Regions from separate parts of the Pseudoalteromonas sp. PS1M3 genome, predicted to be linked through region 1. Evidence: predicted binding sites of a transcription regulator. Region 1 holds the regulator's gene; each other region holds the start of a gene.
What was found. The regulator sigma-54, encoded in region 1, starts transcription at its own class of promoters, with help from an activator protein. The targets are predictions, from matches to a motif close to GTTGGCACGNNNNTNGNNT.
Positions count from the first base shown of each region.

Region 1 (4,285 bases):
GCTAAATCAAGCGGAAGTGAATCTATTGATAAAGGGTGTAAGCGTCTGGTTTCAGAAAAGCGTTTAATAAGGGTTTGATCTTCACTGTCTAAGTAGAACAGCGTTGGTTTTGTAAAACCCGGTAAGTATTCGATGATGTGATTAAATTCATCTTGCTCTTTTGGTAAATTTCGCACATCTATACTAACGGCAATTTTATCGTAGTTATCAGAAACGCTTCTTACCAAAGAAGGTAATAAATTTACTGGAATGTTATCTACGCAATAATAACCTAGATCTTCAACAACGCGTAAAGCAACCGACTTACCAGAACCAGAACGGCCACTTATGATAATCAACTCCATTAATCACCCTTTAAATTTGTTACGATTGGTCAACAATAATTTGATACAACTCAGCATCCGATTTAGCACAGCGAAGCTGCTTACAAAATTCTTTATTTTTTAGTTTATCAGCTATCGTTGCTAGCGTCTTTAAATGCTGTTGGTTATCGCCTTCAGGTACGATGAGTGCAACAAAAATATCAACAGGGCGGTTGTCTATAGCATCAAAATTAATCGGTGTTTCACTTACTAACACCAATGCTAAAGGTTCTTGTGCGCCGCTCATTCGGCCATGTGGAATAGCAATACCTCTTCCTATCCCTGTGCTGCCTAGCTTTTCGCGGGTTAATAAAGCGCCCAAAATATCCTGTTGAGATAAATACGGTAATTTATCGTGAGCCAGCTCGCTAATAAACTCTAAAATTCTTTTTTTACTATTAAAAAGGACCGCAGCTTTACTGCAGTCCTGGCATATAAGTGAACTTAATTTCATCATATTAGTGTCGAGCAAGCTTCTCTTTGTGTTTAATTACTTGACGGTCAAGCTTGTCAATCAATGAATCAATAGCTGCATACATATCTTGATGTTCAGTGGATGCGAATAATTCAGCACCACTTACATGAATAGTTGCTTCTGCTTTTTGATTTAATTTTTCTATATCAAGAATGACATGAACATTATTAATATGATCAGAGTGCCTTTCTAGCTTCGCAAATTTGGTATTTATATAGTCTCTTAATGAATCAGTTAGTTCTACATGACGACCAGTTAAATTTAGTTGCATAAGCATTACCCTCTTTGTTTAGCGTCTTAGATCAGGCTCTTTCGCTGATTTGACGGTGGAATAGCAAGAGATTCGCGATATTTTGCGATTGTACGTCTCGCTACTTTAATTCCTTGCTCAGCCAATATATCCGCAATTTTGCTATCACTCAATGGTTTTGCTGAGTTTTCTGCTGCGATTAATTTTTTAATAAGTGCACGTATTGCCGTAGATGAACATTCTCCACCATTTTCGGTACTTACGTGGCTTGAGAAAAAGTATTTAAGCTCAAATATTCCACGCGGTGTGTGCATATACTTTTGCGTAGTTACGCGCGAAATTGTTGATTCGTGCATTTCTACCATTTCGGCAACATCATTTAAAACCATCGGTTTCATGGCTTCTGGCCCGTGTTCAAAAAAGCCCTGTTGTTGTTTAACAATACAGTTAGTTACTTTTAAAAGTGTATCATTTCTACTTTCTAAGCTTTTTATAAACCATTTAGCTTCTTGTAAATGTGAGCGAATAAATTGACTGTCGCCGCTTGATTTAACTGTACGCGACATCGCTGCATATTGGCTGTTTACACGAATTTTTGGCATGCTGTCTGGGTTTAACTCTACAATCCAGCGGCCTTTAATTTTTTTAACTGACACATCAGGTATTACATACTCAGACTCTTCTCGTACTATTGTGTCTGCAGGCTTAGGGTTGAGCGTATGAATAAGTGTCATTACTTCTTTAAGCTCATCTTCTTTGAGCTTCGTTTTTTTCATTAATGTACGGTAGTCACGAGCAGCTAACAAATCAATGTGCTCGGTTAAAATCATTTTTGTTTCATCAATAAAAGGCGTGCCTTTATCAAATTGATTTAACTGAATACACAAGCACTCTTGTAAGCTACGTGCCGCAATACCCACTGGGTCAAATAGCTGAATGCGCTTTAAAACCGCTTCTATTTCGTCAAGTTCAACCTCAACGTCATCGTCGTTATCTTGATTAAAGCTCTCTAAAATCTCTTCGCAACTGAGTGTCAGTATGCCTGAATCATCCACTGCTTCTACAATAGCAATAGCAATGGCTTCATCTGTAGGGCTAAATGGCGTTAATTGTAATTGCCACATTAAGTATTCGTGAAGCGTTTCAGTTGATGCGCCCTGATATATAGACTCATCTTCAGGCATTGGTCCTGAAGAAGATGCAGGGGCTGCACTCATGTACTCATCCCAGCTAACGTCCATTGCCATGTCGTCACTTACGGTATCTTTAGCAAGCGCTTCACCACTGTCTTGTTCATACTCGCTAGGGGCTTCATCTGCAGATACGGTTACTGTAACTTCATCGTTATCCGCTTTTTGCTCATTTTTGCCCGCAAGATCATCGGCATAGTCTTGCTCCTCAACCTCAAGTAATGGGTTGCTGTCGAGCGCTTCTTGTATTTCTTGCTGAAGATCCAATGTGCTTAATTGCAGCAAGCGAATAGCTTGTTGCAACTGAGGTGTCATTGTAAGTTGCTGGCCCATGCGCAGCTGTAGTGATTGCCTCATGTATCTCTAACAATCCTTTTAAGTTGTTATAATTAATACTAGCAGATGCTTATAAATAAGGCGTAAATGTTACAGCCTAAATTGCTCGCCTAAATATACATCGCGTACAGTTTTATCATTTAATACGTGTTCAGGGGTACCAGAAGCAATCAGTTCCCCATGAGAAACAATGTAGGCTTTTTCGCAAACATCAAGGGTTTCTCTTACATTGTGGTCTGTTATTAATACGCCAATCCCACGGTTTTTCAGGTGTTCAATAATTTTTTTAATATCTAATACTGAGATAGGGTCAACACCGGCAAATGGTTCGTCTAACAAAATAAACTTTGGATCTGCGGCTAAAGCACGTGCAATCTCCACTCGGCGACGTTCTCCGCCCGATAATGCCATGCCTTTGCTGTCGCGAATGTGTTGAATGCTAAATTCATCTAATAGATTATTCAATGTATCTTCTCTGGCTTGTTTAGTGAGCTCCTTTCGAGTTTCTAAAATAGCCATTAAGTTTTGATACACTGTTAATTTTCTAAATATAGACGACTCTTGTGGTAAGTAGCCAATGCCTAATCTAGCACGACTGTGCATAGGTAAAAGCGTAATATCGTTATCATCGATAGATATTTTGCCTTTGTCGCTAGGGACTAAGCCTACAATCATGTAAAAGGTTGTTGTTTTACCTGCGCCGTTTGGCCCAAGCAAGCCTACAATACTGCCAGCTTTAACTTCTAAGCCCACATTTTTTACAACTTCACGGCCTTTGTAGCTTTTGGCTAGTAGCTCTGCTTTTAATGTGCTCATGGTTGGCCTTTGTCATTTTTTTTAGGCTCCACAGGCACTAAGATAGTGTGTACACGGTCAGTTGAGCTTTCATCTTTTTCGGCGCTAATAAGCTGCTGTTCTATATCGTAGGTAATGCTTTTAGCATTCATTTTTTGCCCAGCTTGAGATATCTCTGCATCTCCAATTAATGTTAAAAAACGCGTTGAAACATCGTACCTAACTTCATTAGCGCTGGCGCTCATTATTGTGCCGTCGGCTTGTTTTTCTTCAAAATATGCAGGCGTACCTGTGGCAATTAACAATTGCTTGTTGTCGCCTAGCTCATCGCGCTTGTGAACCTCAAGGCGGTCTGCGGTAATTTTTCTGTCGCCATGAATAATTTCAACATTTTTTTCGAAGATACCTACGTTTTCTTTTAGTTGACCCTCTTGTTTATCCGCACTAATCGAAATTTGATTTGCAGAAATTGGCGCTGTTGGTTCAGCGGCATTAGTACCTAATGCAAGTAAAAATGTTGGAATAATAAAGAGTGTTGATAGTTTATTGGTCATAATAAATAGTTCGCGTATGGTTAATTAATTTTATCACTTCGGTTTTTAAATCGGCTTCTAAGCCTTTACCGGTGATTTTTAAATTGGGCCCTGTAACAATGACAGGCTGCTCTGATTGCATCGTTAGTAATTTTATATCTACCTGAATGTTATCAGCATTAATTTTATCTATCATTGCGTTATCAGTTAAATTACTAGCAACAACGTTACCTTCTAATATTAGTTGTCTGCCTTCGTATAATGTTGCTTCATTAGCGTTAATTCGCCATGTTTGCTTGTTGTTGTATAGCGTAAAAATAGGTTTATCAAAAAAGGTAAACCCT
Region 1 is NZ_AP022624.1:541,800-546,084, forward strand. It holds gene rapZ (RNase adapter RapZ) at 1-344, opposite strand, end outside; gene ptsN (PTS IIA-like nitrogen regulatory protein PtsN) at 364-816, opposite strand; gene hpf (ribosome hibernation promoting factor) at 821-1,108, opposite strand; gene PS1M3_RS02530 (RNA polymerase factor sigma-54) at 1,135-2,634, opposite strand; gene lptB (LPS export ABC transporter ATP-binding protein) at 2,704-3,429, opposite strand; gene lptA (lipopolysaccharide transport periplasmic protein LptA) at 3,426-3,962, opposite strand; gene lptC (LPS export ABC transporter periplasmic protein LptC) at 3,952-4,285, opposite strand, start outside.

Region 2 (4,285 bases), 1.6 Mb from region 1:
GAAACACATTAAGCCTGTAATATAAATCTTCTCTAAATTGGTTTTCGGTAACCGCTTCTTTCAAATCGCGGTTACTTGTTGCAAGTATACGTACATCTAACTGGATTGTTTTTCTTCCACCTAAGCGCTCTACTTCGCGCTCTTGCAACACACGAAGTAGTTTAGCTTGCAGCCCTAAATCCATTTCTGTTATTTCGTCGAGCAATATAGTACCGCCTTGCGCTTGCTCAAACTTACCAGGACACGCTTGAATTGCGCCTGTAAACGCGCCTTTTTCATACCCAAATAAGGTTGCTTCAAGCATATTTTCAGGAATTGCTGCACAGTTAATCGCAACAAACGGCGCATCGCATCGGTTCGATTTATCATGAATATACCGTGCAAGCACTTCCTTACCTGAACCACTTGGGCCTAGCACCATAACGCTCGCATCAGAGCGTGCAACTTTACTTGCTAACTCTAAAAGTTGAATACTGCTTGGGTCGGCAACAATGGGGCCGTCGGTCTCTTTTGCTTTTTCAGGTAAGTATCGACTTACCATATTGAGTAAAACTTCAGGTGCAAACGGCTTTGCCATGTAATCAATAGCGCCCAAGCGCATCGCTTCAACAGCATCGTCAATGGTAGCGTACGCCGTCATCATTAAAACAGGCAATTCAGGGTGGTTAAGCTTAATACTGCGTAGTAAATCAAGCCCACTCATAGTGCCCATTTGTACATCACTCACCACCAGCGAAAATTGCTCTTTTTTTAGCAATAACATGGCTTGCTCTGCACAATTAGCCGCAATACATTCAATCCCCGACATTTCGAGTGTGTCAATTAAGGCTTCGCGAAGCCCTGCATCATCTTCGACAACTAAAATAGTGTTACTCATAATGATTCCTCTAATTTAGATGCGGTGCGAATAGGTAAAAGCAAACTAAAGCATGCTCCACCGCCTTTATTATTAGTCACGTCAACACGCCCCTGATGAGCGTTTGCAACCGAACTCACAACAGCAAGCCCTAACCCTGTGCCTTGGCTTTTAGTGGTATAAAAGGGTTCAAATATTTTTTCTGCTTGAGTTAAATCAACACCTGGACCGTTATCGGATACACTGATACGAACAAAATCTGGATTTTGCTCGTCAGTCGCAGCACTTAATTTTACTTCAGCGCCAGCACCAATGACTTGAATACTGTTATGGATTAAATTTTGAATTGCGCTGGCTATGGCTGATTTATTGCCTGTTATTTGAATATCTGGCTCTGGGAGGTTAACAGCTAAATGACTGTCATTTAGTGTCACCATAGCATCAGCACCCGCTTTTACCTCACTGAGTAACTGCTGCATAGACACTTGCTCAACAACTTGTTGGTCGCCACTTTTGGCAAAAAGTAGCATATCGTTTACTTGAGTTTCTAAATCTTTTAAGCGTGACATCAACTTGCTTTGAAAATTATCGCGAGATGCCTCGGGTAAACGCTTAGAGCCCAAATTAGCAGCATAAAGCATGGCCGCTGAAAGTGGGGTTCGAACCTGATGTGCAAGCGACGCCACCATTTTACCCAAAGCACTTAGGCGCTGCATATGAGCAACTCGCTTTTGTAAACGGCGTGTTTCACTCAAGTCGGTCATTAAAATTAGCTGGCCCGGCTCGGGCGCTAACGCTGTTATATCAAGCTTAATTAAACGGCCATCTTTAAGCGATACTTCGTGACCATCGTCTTGATGCGGTCTAAAAGAGCGTTGAATAACGCTAAACCACTTTTCACCTTCTAAAGGTTCGCCTAACATATCAATGGCTATTTGGTTGGCCTTTGCAATCATTCCTTTACCATCAAGCACAACCACACCTGCGGGCATGGTATCAACTAAATGTGAAAGCCAACTTGCTTGCTGACGCAGATCGCTTAACTCACCTATGTACTCCTCTTGAAGTAAACATGGGTTATACTGATTTGCAGAAATAAACTGTGGTTTAAGCACGCTCGCAAGGGCCATAATCAAATCTCGAATTTGTATAGATACAGAGCTTAATGCACAATGTGTACCAAAATTTATTTACATTATTTTCATTGACTTACAATAATAATAGCGTGACATAAAAATGACGCGCATAAAAAGGAATATGTATGAGTGAGCAAAAAAAATGCCGATGTGCTTGGTTAGACGCAACCAAGCCCGATTACGTTTTATATCACGATTTAGAATGGGGCGTCCCTGTTTACGATGACCAAACACTGTTTGAATTTATAACGCTAGAGTCGGCTCAGGCAGGCTTAAGTTGGTATACTATTTTAAAAAAACGACAAGGGTATAAAAATGCATTTGCTAATTTTAATGTAGATAAAGTCGCGTTGTTTACCCAAGACGATGTTGAGCGTTTAATGCTTGATGAAAATATCGTACGAAACCGTTTAAAAATTAACGCCACAATAAATAATGCCAAGCAATTTATAGACATTCAAAAAGAATTTAGCAGTTTTAGCGCGTATCAATGGCAGTTTGTTGATAACAAACCGATCGTGAGCAATTTAAATTATACCGAAGAGACGCCTGCAATCACCAAAGAATCAACAGCCTTCTCGAAGGATTTAAAAAAGCGCGGCTTTAAATTTTTAGGACCTACTACGGTATACGCTCATATGCAGGCCTGCGGTATGGTTAACGATCATAGTAATGACTGCTTTAGAAAAGAAGAAATTATTGAGGCTTTTTGTGGTGAGTAAGCAGCTAAACAGGTAGGTAAGTAATTAAAAGCTTTGCTTTTCACGCGAGCAAGCTCGGCGTCTACCGCCATGGTTTAAGTTTGTGTTTATCTTGTAGACGCCAAGCTTGCGTGACGGGCAAAGCCCGTAAAGTGATTGATCATAAATGATTAAAATAACGAAGAGTATTTCACCACTTTCGTACTTCTAATCTCTTGAAAGGTTGTACTTTTTCATTTTCTCTACGAGCGTTGTTCTTCTTACGCCCAGTATTTCAGCTGCCCGAGCCACCACGTAATCATATCGTTCTAATGCTTGGGTTATTAGGCTGATTTCAAGCTCAGCTAAATACTCTTTAAGCTCAATGCCATCTTCCGGAAGTAAGCCGCTAGCGTTGCTATTAAACTCTGCCTCGGGTTCGTTTTCATAGTCACTAAACCCTGTGCTGAATATATCGTTAAAAGCATCTTTTTCCATAAGTTCTTCAGGATATTCAGGTTCATAAGCATCTACCTCAATGTAACGATATTTATTGGGTAGATCAGGGATGTCCACTACCTTTTCAGGGAACATTATAACCATGCGCTCAACCAAATTCGCAAGCTCACGGATATTACCCGGCCATGCATGCTCTTTTAAACTTTCGATTGCTCGCTCAGTAAATTTAGCTGTCGTGCCCGTTTGCTCGTTTACGCGACGCATTAACTCCTTAAGTAGTAAAGGAATGTCATCAGCACGCTCACTTAACGACGGGTTCTCTATAGGGAATACATTTAACCGGTAATATAAATCTTCACGAAAGCTGCCTGCTTCAATCATGGTTTCGAGGTTGCGGTGTGTTGCAGCAATAACACGTACATCGGCTTGAATCGCCTTAGTGCCACCTACACGCTCGTAGCTTCGTTCTTGTAATACGCGTAAAAGTTTAACCTGCATTTGTAGCGGCATATCACCAATTTCATCTAAAAACAACGTACCGCCTTGCGCTAACTCAAAACGGCCTTTACGCGCAGAAATAGCCCCTGTAAACGCCCCTTTTTCATGGCCAAAAAGTTCACTTTCTAATAGTTCTGCAGGTATAGCTCCACAGTTTACAGGCACAAATGGCCCTGTACTTCGTTTAGATAGCAAGTGAACGTTACGTGCAACCACTTCTTTACCAGTACCTGACTCACCTAAAATTAAAACGTTTGCATCTGTTTTTGCTACTTGTTCAATTAAAAAGCGAACCTCTTTTACAGCTTGTGTTTCACCTACAAGGCCATCAAAAGATTTATGTGGCTGAGTATTTTTGTGCTCCCCCGGCAACATACGATGATACTGCTGGCAATCATGAAGCAACTGTGTGGTCACTTCGTGATTAAATGGCTCACAAATAAGTCCAACTACATTAGCAATGCTAAGTAATGGTCTTAACGTTTCACCTATTAATAAAAATGGAAGTGTTGGGTAGCGCTTAATTAAGTTTTCGTGATCGAGAGACTTTAATGCCCCTAAAATGACCATGCACTCATGCTGCTGATATTTTGCACACTCTTGTTCAAAGTTGTCTTCATCTAAACGATGAGTAACCTCACCGATAAAACCAAGTG
Region 2 is NZ_AP022624.1:2,530,747-2,535,031, forward strand. It holds gene PS1M3_RS11765 (sigma-54 dependent transcriptional regulator) at 1-877, opposite strand, end outside; gene PS1M3_RS11770 (PAS domain-containing sensor histidine kinase) at 874-1,986, opposite strand; gene PS1M3_RS11775 (DNA-3-methyladenine glycosylase I) at 2,118-2,714, shown strand; gene PS1M3_RS11780 (sigma-54-dependent Fis family transcriptional regulator) at 2,901-4,285, opposite strand, start outside.
Region 2: PS1M3_RS11770 (PAS domain-containing sensor histidine kinase) is a predicted target of sigma-54. The motif match lies at 2,022-2,040, and genes of this name have one in related genera.

Region 3 (4,285 bases), on a different replicon from region 1:
GGGCAGCTAGTAGGTTTAATGCACAATGCCACTCAACTCAGCTCACTGTTTAACTTTGCGTGTTCGTCGGGCAAGTTAACCAATATGCGCTTGGCGTATCAGGTTAAAGCACACTTTTTTATGAATGGGGTTATTCCGGTGAGTAATGCACTATTTGGCCATACTAAATCACAATGGTTTGGTATGGGCGAGCCTTTACCTATAGGCGTAGCTAAACAGTGGCAAAAATGGTGTAACGCACAAGGGTATGTTAAATCAGCATTTGGCAATACAGTATTTCAACATTTTTATAATGAACTAGTCATGCCTTCGCTTTGGATTAATGCCAGCGATGATGATATAGCAAATAACGATAATGTTGCTGATATGCTTTCTGTTTTTCCAAAACTTAACGCACAAACGCTACATTTAACGCCCAGTGAATATAACCTGAAAGATATTGGCCACATGAAGTTTTTTAGTAAAAGGTCTGCCGCTTTATGGCCTTTAGCACTAGACTGGCTAAACAAACATAGTATTTAACACCATGGTGTGTTTAGCTCCCTATACGCTAAACACACACCTGCTAACTCCATCTAACCTCTGTATACCTAAGCATATTTACGTGCTGTTAAATTTAAAGCCACTTTAGTAATTGACCTTTCGGTCAGTAAAGCTACAATCAATCAACACGTTAAACACGCACAATCAATAATGACTACACAAATAAAACCAAATAAAAAAGAAGTCACTCGGGAAAAAAACCAACTGCTTATATTAAATGCCGCCGAGCAATTATTTTCTCTTAATGGGTATGACGGCGCAAGCATGAGCATGGTTGCAAAAGAGGCTAACGTTCCAAAAGCTAACATACTGTATTACTTTAAAAGCAAAGATGGCCTTTACGAAGCGGTAATAGACAGAATAATAGCAAATTGGAACTTAGGCCTTGATAACGTCACCGCTGAAGACGACCCCGCAGCAGTGCTTTATAACTACATAAAAAGTAAAGTAATACTTGCCGTAAACCAACCTCTTCAATCTCGTTTATTTGCCAATGAAATTTTGCGTGGCGCCCCCTATTTACAAAACTACTTTAGAACAAATACACGGCCTTGGGTTAAACAAAAAATTGATGTGTTTCAATCCTGGATGGACGCAAAAAAAATAGACCAAGTGGATCCCCATCACCTTTTATTTACTATTTGGTCAACAACACAATACTACGCAGACTTTCAAGCAGAAGTACTGCTAGTTATGAATAAATTAGAATATGACGAAACCGACGTGGCACAAATAACACAATCAATTGCCCACATAATTTTAAAAGGTATTGGCTTAAAAATACCCGCCCCAAACGAGGCCTAACACATGGAAAACTTTACAACCCCTGACCTATTCGACGATCACCGCAACTCGGTTCAAGTAGCAGATAGTGGCTTGCGCCACTTTGGTAAAAAAACCACCTTTAGTGGCCAAGCAGTAACGGTAACCTGCCCAGAAGACAACTCGCTTGCCGCCGATGTTCTCCATCAAGATGGTAAAGGGAAAGTGTTAGTAATTGATGGGTTTGCTAGCAAACGTTTTGCTTTTATTGGCGACATTATGGCCGAACGCGCGCTACAAAATGGCTGGGAAGGTGTTGTAATAAATGGTTGTTGCCGCGATATAGAAATACTTGCAACAATGGATTTACCTGTAATGGCAATTGGTTCAACCCCTCGTAGCACACTTAAGCGCGGTTTTGGCGATCAAGACCAAGTTATTAATATGCTGGGTACCGCAATAGCACCAAACGATTGGCTGTATGGCGACGTTAATGGCCTAATAATTAGTAAAGCCCCCCTTATTTAATAAATTAGTGTAAATAATAACAACCAGTTTGGTGCAACAATGCACCAAGTTGGTTTGTTTTGCGCTTAAAAACACCCGCTTTAAAACTTCAAAATTATAAATCCCTCTCTGCAACGCCCAAAAACCTGACCAATCGGACAAGAATTTATTTTTGGCATTTGTTTTGCTTATACTAAGTTCGCTAAAACCACAACCACCGATGCAAAGTACAATTAGTGCTCAGTTAATAAAAATAAGATGTTACGTAGAGAGCTGAAAAAAATAACAACACTATTCTCTTTTACTCAATTTAAAATTAGTAAATAACCATTTGGTCAGTTTTATGTAGATGGGTTACAAAATGAACACGCAATTAAAAAATAAAAACACAGGTATATTTTGTGACCATGGACCCAGTAATTGGCAATCAAGTCAAACGGGCATACTAAGCAATAAGCGCCTAGCCGTAAAAGATGTATTTGCCGTTAAAAAGCAAACAAACAGTGCAGGTAATCCCTGCTGGTTTAAAACACATCCACCAGCCCAGCGAACAGCAAGTAGTGTTAACAAATTAATGGATGCAGGCTGTATTTTTAAAGGTTTTACCCATACCGACGAGCTTGCCTATAGCTTAGAAGGTAATAATACTCACTATGGCGCAGCACAAAACCCCAAAATAAAAGGGCATGCATGCGGTGGTTCTAGTATGGGATCAGCCGCCGCAGTAGCCGGCAATTTAGCTGACATCGGGTTGGGCACCGATACCGGAGGCTCTATTAGAATACCCGCAAGTTATTGCGGTTTATTTGGTATTAGGCCAAGCCATAACGTAATTGAAAAAGACGGCCTAATCCCGCTAGCACCGCCTTTTGATACTATTGGTTGGCTTACCCAAAGCGCAGAACTATTAGAAAAAGTAGGCAATGTACTGTTACCAAACCAAGCTATTAATAGTGTAAATACCTTGGTTATTTGTGAGCCCTTATTTGAGCTAGTCAGCCCAGCTTTACAAGCACCACTTAAACAATTGCTTAAAAAAACCAAACCTTATTTTAAACACCACAAAAATTTTGAACTACCTAACATCAGCTTATTAAGCGAACTCGCTGATAGTTTTAGAATATTGCAAGGACGTGCTATTGCTAAAGTGCACAAAGATTGGCTTCAGTTGCCGGAGCACCCTCCCCAGTTTGCTCCGGCAATTGCGGCCCGTTTTAAAATGGCATTGGCACTAACCGCCCAAGAAGAAAAAGAAGCACTTAACGTTCAAACCCAATGGCAAACATTAATTGCTAAAAACCTAAATTCAACTAGCTGCTTATTTTTGCCAACAACCCCAACAACCGCACCTAAATTGGGCGCCGACACAAGCGCCTTACGCATGCAAATAATCACCTTATCGGCTATTGCGGGCTTGAGCCGCTCGGCGCAAGTTCACTTACCATTGGCTAATCTAGCAAATGGCCATCCATATGGGTTTTCACTCATGATGAGCCACAATAACGATAAAAGCTTACTTGCCTGCGCAACACAACTAGCTGCATATTTTAAACAGGAAACTCTCACATGAACGCACACAACATTGCCTTTACGGCCCCGCACTTCTCAGCGACCGAGGCAGGCACCTCAATACTAAAACAAGGCGGCACAGCCACCGAGGCTATGGTTGCAGCAGCCGCTGCTATTAGCGTGGTTTACCCACATATGAACTCAATTGGTGGCGACAGTTTTTGGCTTATTGACAACCCAAACCAAAGCACACCCACCGCAATTGATGCATGCGGACGTGCACCAAACGACATCAGCGCCTACAGCAATGAGCAACAAATACCAGATCGTGGCGGTTTAAGCGCATTGACTCAAGCGGCTACACTTCGTGGCTGGCAAAAAGCCCTTGAATTAGATGAGCACGCAGCCCTTTCGCTAAGTACTATTTTAGCCCCAGCTATCAAACTTGCCCGCGAAGGGTTTACTGTTACCAAAAGTTTGCAAGCAGGCTGTGAAAAACTCGCGACGGTTACCAGTACAAACGATGCCTTTAAAGCACTATACATCCCAAATGGCAAACCGTTAAAAGCAGGCCAACATTTTAAAAACCCAAAACTTGCCGATACCTTTGAGCATTTAGCTAAACATGGCTTAAATGCTTTTTATGAAGGCGAACTTGCCGACTCGTTTGCAGCCGACTTAGCCAAAGCTGGCAGCATTATTACCCCAAATGATATTGCCAACACGCAAGCCGATGTAGTAAGCCCGCTAAATGCTAATTTGTCGGGTATTAATTGTTATAACTTACCTGCACCTACTCAAGGCGTACATTCGCTACAAATAATCGGTATCGTTAATAAGCTAAAACACAAAGCTAACACCGAGGCCGATTGGACCCACTTAATTGTAGAAGCTACCAAGCAAAGCTTTACGCACCGCCCAACGCTTTGGGCCGACCCTAAAGCGCTTGGGGATGATTATAAAA
Region 3 is NZ_AP022625.1:257,963-262,247, reverse strand. It holds gene PS1M3_RS17940 (alpha/beta fold hydrolase) at 1-522, shown strand, start outside; gene PS1M3_RS17935 (TetR/AcrR family transcriptional regulator) at 694-1,347, shown strand; gene PS1M3_RS17930 (putative 4-hydroxy-4-methyl-2-oxoglutarate aldolase) at 1,351-1,833, shown strand; gene PS1M3_RS17925 (amidase family protein) at 2,174-3,382, shown strand; gene PS1M3_RS17920 (gamma-glutamyltransferase family protein) at 3,379-4,285, shown strand, end outside.
Region 3: PS1M3_RS17925 (amidase family protein) is a predicted target of sigma-54. The motif match lies at 1,984-2,002, and genes of this name have one in related genera.